DNA from 3 places in the Curtobacterium sp. AC273 genome. Region 1 is predicted to be linked to each of the others. Evidence: predicted binding sites of a transcription regulator. Region 1 holds the regulator's gene; each other region holds the start of a gene.

Region 1 (3,223 bases):
GCGTGCCGACCCTCTGCCCCGTCGAGCAGGACCGAGTCGCCGACCGCGACGCCGTCGAGCGACCCGACGAGGTAGAGCGACGCCATCAGAAGTTGAAGAAGCGGTCGCGGAGCTTGCCGAACATGCCCTGCTGGAACCGGGCGAGCTGCGGCTTCGCGGCCTTGTGCGACTTCGCGAGCTGCTCGACGAGCTGGCGTTCCTTGTGCGAGAGCTTCATCGGCGTCACGACCTGCACGCCGACCCGGAGGTCGCCACGGCCGTTGCCGCGCAGCTTCGTGATCCCGCGGTCCTTGATGACGAGCACGTCGGCGCTCTGCACGCCGGGTCGGAGCTCGAGCTGGACCGGACCGTCGAGCCCGTCGATCGTCGTCGTGGTGCCGAGGATCGCGTCGGTCATCTGGACCTCGAGCGTGGCGAGGAGGTCGTCGCCCTCTCTGCTGAAGACGTCGTGGTGGCGCACCCGGATCTCGAGGTAGAGGTCGCCCGACGGTCCCCCCGCCGGCCCGACCTCGCCCTGACCGGGCATCTGCAGCCGCAGCCCCGAGTCGACACCCGCGGGCACGTCGACCGGCACGGTGCGACGGGCGCGGACACGACCCTGGCCCTGGCAGGTGGGGCACGGGTTCGGGATGACGGTGCCGTAGCCGCGGCAGGTGCCGCAGGGCGCGCTCGTCACGACGTTGCCGAGGAGCGAGCGGACCTGGCGCTGGATGTGCCCGGTGCCGCCACAGATGTCGCAGGTCTGCGGGTGGGTGCCGGGGCCGCGCACGAACCGCCGCACGTCTCGCAGAGCACGGCCGTGTCGACCTCGACGTCCTTGTGGGTGCCGAAGACGACCTCGTCGAGGTCGACCTCGATCCGGAGGAGGGCGTCCTGCCCGCGCTCGGCCCGGCTGCGCGGGCCGTTGCCTCGGCCGCCGCCGCCGGCGCCGCCGCCGAAGAACGCGTCGAAGATGTCGCTGAAGCCGCCGGCGCCGCCGCCGAACGGGCTGTCCGCCTGGGGCCCCGCGTCGTAGCGTCGGCGCTGCTCGGGGTCGCTCAGCACGTCGTACGCGTGCGTCACGTCCTTGAAGCGTTCGGCGGCGTCCGGGCTCGGGTTCACGTCCGGGTGCAGTACGCGCGCCAGTCGGCGGTACGCCTTCTTGATGTCGGCATCGGAGGCGTCCGGCTGGACGCCGAGGACGTCGTAGTGGTCTGCCACGTATCCCTCAGTCGGTTCGGTTCGGTGCGGCGGTCGCCGCTGATCAGGTGGTTGCTGGTGGGCCGGGAGGCGCGGATCGCCTCAGCGGGTCGCCCCGCGTCCGGCGTGCGATCGGCTCCAGTTCGGTCCGGTCAATGTTCGCCCAGGAGTTTGGACAGGTACCGTGCGACGGCACGGACGGCGGCCATGTTCGTGCCGTAGTCCATCCGTGTGGGTCCGAGGACGCCCAGCCGGGCGACCTCGCCACGGGCGAGGTAGCCGCCGGCCACGATGCTCGTCGCGTCGAGCCCGTACTCGGCGTTCTCGACGCCGATCCGGGCCGCCACGGCGACGTCGTCGATCTGCATCTCGCCGAACAGGCGGAGCAGGGTGACCTGTTCCTCGATCGCCTCGAGCACGGGGAAGAGCCCACCGGAGAAGTCCTGCTCGCTCTTCGCGAGGTTGGCGGCGCCGGCCATGACCAGGCGGTCCTGCCGGTTGGCGGCGACCTGCTCGATCAACGTGGCCACGACGACCCCGGCGAGCGGCTGGGCGTCCGGCCGGATCTGCTGCGGCACCGCGCGGAGCGCCGTCGCGACGTCCTGCAGCAGGAGCCCGACGGTCGCACCGTTCACGACGGCGCGGAGTTCGGTGAGCCCGGCCTCGTCGAGCATGACGTCGGTCTCGACGACGCGCTGCTCGACCCGGGCGGTGTCGGTGATGAGCACGACCATCAGGCGGTCGTCGCCGAGGCGCACGAGCTCGATGTGCTGCACCCGGGCGCGCACCATCGAGGGGTACTGCACCAGGGCGACCTGGTTGGTGAGCTGGCTGAGGAGCCGGACGGTGCGACCGAGGACCTCGTCGAGGTCGTTCGGCGCGCCGAGGAAGGTCTCGATCGCGTGGCGCTGGGCGCTCGTCAGCGGGCGGGCGCCGGCGAGGTGGTCGACGAACACCCGGTAGCCCTTGTCGGTCGGGACCCGGCCGGAGGAGGTGTGCGGAGCGGCGATGAGCTGCTCGTCCTCGAGCTGGGCCATGTCGTTGCGGATCGTCGCGGCGCTGACCCCGAAGGCGTGCCGCTCGACGATCGTCTTCGACCCCACCGGTTCACGCGAGGCGACGTAGTCCCGCACGATGGCCTTGAGGACCTCGAGGGAGCGTTCGCTGACCACCCGGACCCCTTCCACTCGTTCTGGCACTCGGACGTGTCGACTGCTGATCCTACGCCCGACCACCGACGGACCGGGACTTCTCCACAGCCTGCCGATACGCTTCCGCCATGAGCTACGGACAGCAGCCCGGCGGACCCTACGGACAGCAGCCCGGACAGCCCGGAGGACCGGGCTGGACCGGCGGACCCGGTGGCCCCCAGAACCCCGGTGGCCCGCAGTACCCCGGGGGCTACACGCCGCCGCAGCCGATGTCCCCGGAGGACCAGCGCCTCTGGGCCACCCTCACCCACATCGGCGGCATCTTCTTCAACTTCATCGCACCGCTCATCGCGTACCTCGTGCTCCGCGACCGCGGCGGGTTCATCCGCGAGCACACCCGCGTCGCGCTCAACTTCCACATCACGATGGCGATCGCGTACGTCGTCGCCGGGATCCTGACGATCGTGCTGATCGGCGCCATCCTGATCCCGGTCATCGGAGTCGTCACGATCATCTTCGGGATCATGGCCGCCGTCGCCGCGAACCGGGGCGAGTTCTACCGCTACCCGCTCTCGATCGAGTTCGTCAAGCCGTAACGGCGACGCCCGCTCAGTCGAGCAGCTCGCGGACCACCGCGTCCGCGAGCAGGCGACCCTGCAGTGTCAGGTCGATGCGTCCCCGCACCGCGGCCGACCCGTCCACGAGACCACGTGCGATGAGGCCGGCGACGCGACCACGGGCCTCCCGGTCCAGCTCCGACGTCGCGAGCTCCCCGCGGACCCGCGCCGCGAGCAGCACGCGCTCGACGTACCGGGTCTCGTCGTCGAGGGTCTCGCGACCGGCGGCGGGCGACTCCCCCGACAGCACCCGGTTCGCGTACGCGGCCGGGTGCT
Region 2 (3,223 bases), on a different contig from region 1:
CGGCGGCATCATCATCTGGCCGCTCGTGATCCTGACCAGCCCCGCCGGCGCGATCATGGGCCACATCGCCCTCGGCAAGATCAAGCAGACCGGTGAGGGCGGCCGCGGTCTGGCGCTCGCCGGGGTCATCGGCGGATGGGCCCTGACGGGCCTGTTCATCCTGATCGTCGGGCTCATCGTCGTCCTCGGGGCGATCTCCGGGTCGTACTCGTCGGACTACGACTACAACAGCTACGACTCGGGCGCCTTCATCCTCTGACCCGGCCGGCCCGGCCGGCCCGGCCGGCCCGGCTCGAACCGCGCCCTACCCGGCCGTCTCGGAGAGCCGCTCGCACAGGATCGCGGTGTGCCGTCCCTCCAGGCGGGTGAGCACGAGCGTGACGCGACCGCTGCCGCGCAACCGCAGCCGCTTGCGGAACTGCGCCGGGTCGACGTCGACCCCGCGCTTCTTGATCTCCACCGTGCCGATGTCGTCGGCCGCCAGACGTGCCGCGAGCTTCTTCACGTCGAGCGGCATCGTGTCGAGCACGCGGAACCCCTGCGCGAACGGGGTGGTGACGGCCCGGTCGGAGGTGACGTACGCGATGCCCTCGGAGAGCATGCGGCCGTCGAGGGACCGTGCGAGGTCGCCGATGAGCCGAGCCCGGATGACGGCGCCGTCGGGTTCGTAGAGGTACGAGCCGAGGGACCGACTCCACGTCCTCGGCGTCGGCGGCCCCGACGAGTTCGGCGATGCCGTGCGACCCCGATCACGGTCGCGGCGCGGCGGACGCCCGGTCGGGCGAGCGGGCCGAACCACAGGGCGAGTTCGACGACCTCGCGGTCGACGGAGGTCCACTGCGCCTCGGCGGTGTCCGGGATCAGGTCGCGGTCGACGCCCGGACCGAGCTTCACACCGGTGGGGTTCATCGCTCGCGGCTGCGAACACGGTGTCGAGCGACGGCGACCAGTCGTCCGGGTCCGCCAGGCGGCGGGTGTCCGAGTGGCCGGAGGTGCGTCGTGCGGGGTCCATCCAGACGCCGTCGACGCTGGACACGTCGAACGACGCCGCGTCGCCGAGCTCGACCCGGGCGTTCGGCCAGGGAGCGAGGTTGTGCGTGGCGACGGCCGCGGTCACCTCGTCGCGGTCGACGGCGGTGACGTCGAGGTCGAGCGCCGCCATCGCCAACGCGTCCCCGCCGATCCCGCAGCCGAGGTCGGCGACCCGGGTCAGCCCTGCGGCTGCGAAGCGTCCGGCGTGCTGTGCGGCGACCTGCAGGCGGGTGGCCTGCTCGAGGCCGGCCTCGGTGAAGAGCATGCGGGCCGCGAAGTCGCCGAACTTCCCCCGCGCCTTCTGCCGGAGCTTCGCCTGCGTCAGGACCGCTGCCACGAGCCCGGGATCGTGCCCTTCGGCCCGCAGCCGAGCGACGACCCGCACGATCTCACCGCCGTCCGAGACGGCGGGGGTACGGTCGAGCAGGGCCATCCCCGCGGGGGTGAGCAACTGGGCGAGGTCGGCGGCTTCCACGCGTCGATCCTCCCAGGTCGCCGAGAGGCTCGACCTGGGTTGGCACTCGGATTGACCGAGTGCCAACGACCTCCTAGAGTTGGCGTTGGCACTCTCCTGTGCGTAGTGCCAACCCGGTTTTCATCAGTACCGAGTCTCTACCGAGAAAGAAGAGGTCACCGTGGCCGTCAGCATCAAGCCGCTCGAGGATCGCATCGTCATCCGCCAGGTCGAGGCGGAGCAGACCACCGCTTCCGGTCTGGTCATCCCGGACACCGCGAAGGAGAAGCCCCAGGAGGGCGAGGTCGTCGCCGTGGGTCCGGGTCGTATCGACGACAACGGCAACCGCGTCCCGCTCGACGTCGCCGTGGGTGACAAGGTCATCTACTCGAAGTACGGCGGCACCGAGGTCAAGTACTCGGGCGAGGACCTCCTCGTCCTCTCGGCCCGCGACGTCCTCGCGGTCATCGAGCACTGAGTCCAGTACTCACCGAGAACGCCCCGTTGGCTCCGGCCGGCGGGGCGTTCTCGCGTCCGGTCGGTGGTCACGTCGCGGCGGCCGGGAGGCACGGTGCCCGCCCGCAGCGTCGGTCCGGCTTCCTAGGATGGTTCCGTGAGTGAACCGAGTCCGGCGCGTCCGCCCCGCAGCGAGGCATCCGTGGGTGTCGTCCAGGGCATCGTCGCGTACGGACTCTGGGGACTCATGCCGCTGCTCTTCGCGGCGATGGCCCCCGCCGGCGCGTTCGAGATCGTCGCGTGGCGCATCGTCTTCGGGCTGGTGTTCTGCGCGGTCGCGATCGCCGTGACCCGTTCGTGGCTGCGGACCCGCACGCTGATGGCGCAGCGCCGGGTGATGCTCGTGATGGGCCTGGCCGCGGTGCTCATCCTGGTGAACTGGACCGTGTACGTCGCTGCCACGACCACCGGCCACACGGTCGAGGCGGCGCTCGGGTACTTCATCAACCCGCTCGTCACGATCGCGCTCGGCGTGCTGGTGCTCCGCGAACGGCTGCGGCCAGCGCAGTGGGCGGCCGTCGGCATCAGCGTCGTGGCGGTCGTCGTGATCGCGGTCGGCTACGGCGGATGCCGTGGATCTCCCTGGCGCTGGCGTTCTCGTTCGGCCTGTACGGCCTCGTGAAGAAGCGGGTCGGCGGCACCGTGGACGCCCTGAGCGGCCTGACGATCGAGACCGTGTGGCTGCTGCCGATCGCGGTCGTGGCGCTCGTCGTGCTCGGCATGACCGGCCTCGGCGGCGGACTGACGTTCACGAGCGAGGGCTGGGTGCACGTCCTCGTCACGCTGCTGACCGGGCCGGCGACGGCGGTGCCGCTGCTGCTGTTCGCGTCGTCGGCGCGGCGGGTGAAGCCTTCTACGCTCGGGCTGACGCAGTACCTCGCGCCGATCATGCAGCTGCTGGTGGGTGTGGTCGTGCAGCACGAGCCGATGTCGGGAGCGCGGTGGTTCGGCTTCGGCATCGTGTGGCTCGCGCTGGTCATCCTCACCGTCGACTCCTTCGCGGCGGCTCGGGCGTCGCGGCGCCGGGCGCTCGCATCCGCGCCCGCCGAGCCGGTCTGACGGGGCTGAGCCGCGCCTCCAGGCCGCCCGCCCGCACCGCGAGAGCGACAGTTCTCCACGGGGGTTCCGCGGAGAACTGTCGCTCTCGAGAGGTGGTTCTGGTGTTCTACTTCTTGATCGAGCCCTGGATGGCGCTCTGGTAGACGGGCTTGTTGTCGCCGT
Region 3 (3,223 bases), on a different contig from region 1:
GGGATCCAACCCTCGTGCCCGGCGTCGATGTAGACCGCGACGCCGGCAGCCGCGAGCCCGTGCACCGCGGTGCGGATGAGCCGGGTCCGCTGCGTCGCGTCGGCACCCGGGCAGGACGACAGCTGGGCGAGGGCGTCCGGCTCCACGATGACGGCGGCACGTTGTCCGCGGAGCGTCTCGGCCAACACGCGGTTCCACGTGCCGTACGCGCCCGGTGTCAGCCCCCCGGCGGAGAAGCTCCCGCAGTCGCGCCCGGGGATGGCGTAGGTGACGAACACCGGGGTGCGGCCCTGAGCCGACGCGGCGGTGAGGTGGCGCTGCACGGTGGTCCGCAGGGCGGCGGGCGACAGTCGGTCACCGAGCCAGACGCTCGACGGTCGGGCGGCGATCGTCCGGGCGACCGCCGCGTCCGAAGTCCGGCCGGCCGCGGCGAGCGCCGTCGCCTGCCGGGACGCGGTCGTGTCGGCGGGGCGGTACAGCCCGCCGGCGAACACCTCGGAGCCGCGGGCGCTGGCGGACGGCACCGGCCCCACGGCGGTCACGGCGACGGTGGCCAGCAGCACGGCGATCGGCAGTGCGAGGGTGGAGAGGCGGGTGCGGAGGTGCGACATGGCGGCCTCGGTTCCTGGTCCGTGGGCGAGCGTGGTGAGTGCTACCCGTCGAGGGTCCCTCCTGCTCCCCGGAGCCCGTCACCGTTTCCCAGCCACGACGGAGGTTCGCAGGTGTCGCCCGGCGGCTCCGGAAAGGAAAACTCGGCCCCAGAGGGGCCGAGCGGTATCCACGAAGACTACCAGTGCGGTGGGCGCCGGATGTGCTCGATCTGTTCGGGGAGTTGCGCGCCACGGATGTCAGCGTCAGTCAGCCGGTACCACCAGTGGCTGCCGACACCGTCGGAACCGTCCCCGTTCAGCTTCCCGGCTGGGTATCCAGGCGTCGGGTTCACGAGACCCACGGGCACGATCGTCCGTACGTGGCGCACCGGGAACTCCAGGTCGCTGTCGTTGCTGACGATGATCGCGCCGTCGACCTCACCGGTCAGGACGTCGATGAGCAGGTGTGACGCGACGTTGACGTCCGATCCCTTCTCCTCGCGCCGCGCCACCGAAGCCATGAAGGACGCTCCGGGGACATCCGACCCGGTGTCGTCCCGGACCTGGAGGGCCAGCTCGCGGTGGTCAGACGGGGTCGACCCCGGCGGTCGGGCGTCGCCAGCGGTGCAGTGGCAACCCGAGCGACGTCGTTGCCCAGCGCGATCTCGTCAACCGTCCCGTGACGCCGCAACGCTCGGAGGTACGTGTCCTGGTCCCGCTGACCAGCTGGGTTGTCTGCGCCGCTGACGCGGGCTGTGCAGTAGACGACGCGGGTGATCTCGGCGCCCTGCCAAGCGCCTCCGGGCTCGCCCAGCAAGGCGGTGGCGAGTGCCCGCAGGTCGAGCCACCGCCAGCCCGGGGTCGAGCGTCCGCAGATGCCCCGAGCCCCGTAGTAGAGGTTGAAGCCGTCGATGTAGACCCCGATTCTCATGCCGAGCACCGTACCGACGACCGCGACGGAGACCGGATCACCTGTGGAGAACCCCCGCCCCGTCGGTTCCGAGCGTCTTCTGAGCGTTCTCTTGGCACTCCCAAGGGTCGAGTGCTAAAACATGTGCCAGTTGAGTCGAGGGGACTCAACAGCAGACACGAAGGAGTTGATTCCGATGACGATGAACTTCGACCCGTTCCGCGAGCTCGACCGTCTCGCTGGTTCCCTCCTCGGGGCCACCGGGCCGCGCTCGATGCCGATGGACCTGTACCGCACCGGAGACCACTACGTCCTCGACGTCGACCTGCCGGGCATCGACCCGGGCTCGGTCGACATCGACGTGGACGGCTCGCTCCTGACCATCCGTGCCGAGCGCACCCTCGGTGCTCCGGAGGGCTCGCAGTGGCTCACCAGGGAGCGGCAGCCGGGCACGTACGTCCGCCAGCTCACGCTGGGCGACGGACTCGACGCCGAGCGGATCACGGCCGGCTACGACAACGGGGTGCTCAGCGTCACCATCCCGGTCAAGGAGTCCGCGAAGCCGCGCAAGATCGCGGTCACCGTGGGCGGCGGTCGCGAGCAGCTCGCCGTCGGGGCGGGCAGCGCCGGCGAGTAGGAGCGACGTCGGTGCTCGAGCTCCTCAACGCACTCGCCGCGGTCCTCGCCGTGACGGTGGCCCTCACCCTGACGAGCCTGGACCGACCGGTCGCCATGCTGCTCGGCCTGACGGGCAGCTTGACCGGCAGCTTCCTCGGCGTGGGTGTCGGCGCCCGCGGCGTGGGACCACTCCGTCGTCCTGCCGTGGGGCGCGAGCGTCGTCGGCACGGTGGCAGTCGTGGCCGGTTGGGCCGCGGTGCGCGCCTACTCGGGGTTGTTCACCGCTCCGGACGGCTCCGCGGACGACGCGGCCAGGAGGCACTGACCCGGACACCGCGACGGCGGGCGGACGGACGGAGGTCCGACCGCCCGCCGTCGTTCGTCGTCACTCCTTGTTGAGCTTGTCCTGCACCGCGCCGGCCGTCTTCTCGACGATGTTCGGCAGCTCGGTCGTGCCGTAGAAGCGCGAGTCCGGGTGGGTGGGCGGCGGCATCGGCACCGACGAGGTGGGGCCGTCGTGGTACGAGTACTCGCCCTTGCCGTCGAACGAGGGGCCGCTCGCCCAGGGCCCGTTTCCGGCCTCGGCGCCGTCGGAGAAGTTCAGGTACTGGTAGCTGAACTCGGTGTGCTCCTTCGACTGCGGGAACTTGTTCGGCACCGGGAAGTCCTCGATGCCCTTCTCGCGCAGCTCGGCAGCGGCGGACGCCCACATGTTCTGGTGCATGGTGTCCCGGGCGATGAGGAAGCCGAGCAGGTCCCGGACGCCCTTGTCGTCGGTCATGTGGTACAGCCGAGCAGCCTGCACGCGGCCCTGCATCTCGGCGTTCTCGTTGGCCGTGAAGTCGGCGAGCAGGTTGCCGCTCGCGGTGATGTACGAGCCCTGCCACGGGTTGCCGTTGCTGTCGACGGGACGCGCACCGGCGCCGGCGACGATGGCGTGCTGGACGTCGGTCCCACCGACGATCGCCGCGACCGTGGGGTCGTCCTGCAGGGCGTCCTCGGTGATCCCGAGGGGGCTCTTCTCGAGCAGCTGCGCGATCATCGTCGCGAGCATCTCGACGTGCCCCATCTCCTCGGCACCGATGCCGAAGACCAGGTCGCGGTA

The links. Region 1 encodes HrcA, which represses chaperone genes, less so after heat shock. Its sites were predicted from a motif close to TTNGCACTCGNNNNNNNCGAGTGCNAA; they were not measured.
Region 2: groES (co-chaperone GroES) is a predicted target of HrcA. The motif match lies at 1,547-1,573, and genes of this name have one in related genera.
Region 3: ACZ8AI_RS16185 (Hsp20/alpha crystallin family protein) is a predicted target of HrcA. The motif match lies at 1,613-1,639, and genes of this name have one in related genera.

What each region holds. Positions count from the first base shown of each region.
Region 1 covers NZ_CEEDDU010000003.1:32,426-35,648, forward strand. The annotation lists partial or broken gene ACZ8AI_RS04805 (RsmE family RNA methyltransferase) at 1-86, opposite strand, end outside; partial or broken gene dnaJ (molecular chaperone DnaJ) at 86-1,200, opposite strand; gene hrcA (heat-inducible transcriptional repressor HrcA) at 1,332-2,351, opposite strand; gene ACZ8AI_RS04820 (DUF4870 domain-containing protein) at 2,459-2,926, shown strand; partial or broken gene hemW (radical SAM family heme chaperone HemW) at 2,940-3,223, opposite strand, start outside.
Region 2 covers NZ_CEEDDU010000014.1:144,725-147,947, forward strand. The annotation lists gene ACZ8AI_RS21935 (DUF4190 domain-containing protein) at 1-259, shown strand, start outside; gene ACZ8AI_RS21940 (class I SAM-dependent methyltransferase) at 305-1,507, opposite strand; gene groES (co-chaperone GroES) at 1,668-1,964, shown strand; gene ACZ8AI_RS21950 (EamA family transporter) at 2,100-2,624, shown strand; gene ACZ8AI_RS21955 (ABC transporter substrate-binding protein) at 2,561-3,223, opposite strand, start outside.
Region 3 covers NZ_CEEDDU010000009.1:223,780-227,002, reverse strand. The annotation lists gene ACZ8AI_RS16195 (glycoside hydrolase family 6 protein) at 1-611, opposite strand, end outside; gene ACZ8AI_RS16190 (PIN domain-containing protein) at 788-1,111, opposite strand; gene ACZ8AI_RS16185 (Hsp20/alpha crystallin family protein) at 1,697-2,137, shown strand; gene ACZ8AI_RS16180 (hypothetical protein) at 2,149-2,517, shown strand; gene ACZ8AI_RS16175 (manganese catalase) at 2,504-3,223, opposite strand, start outside.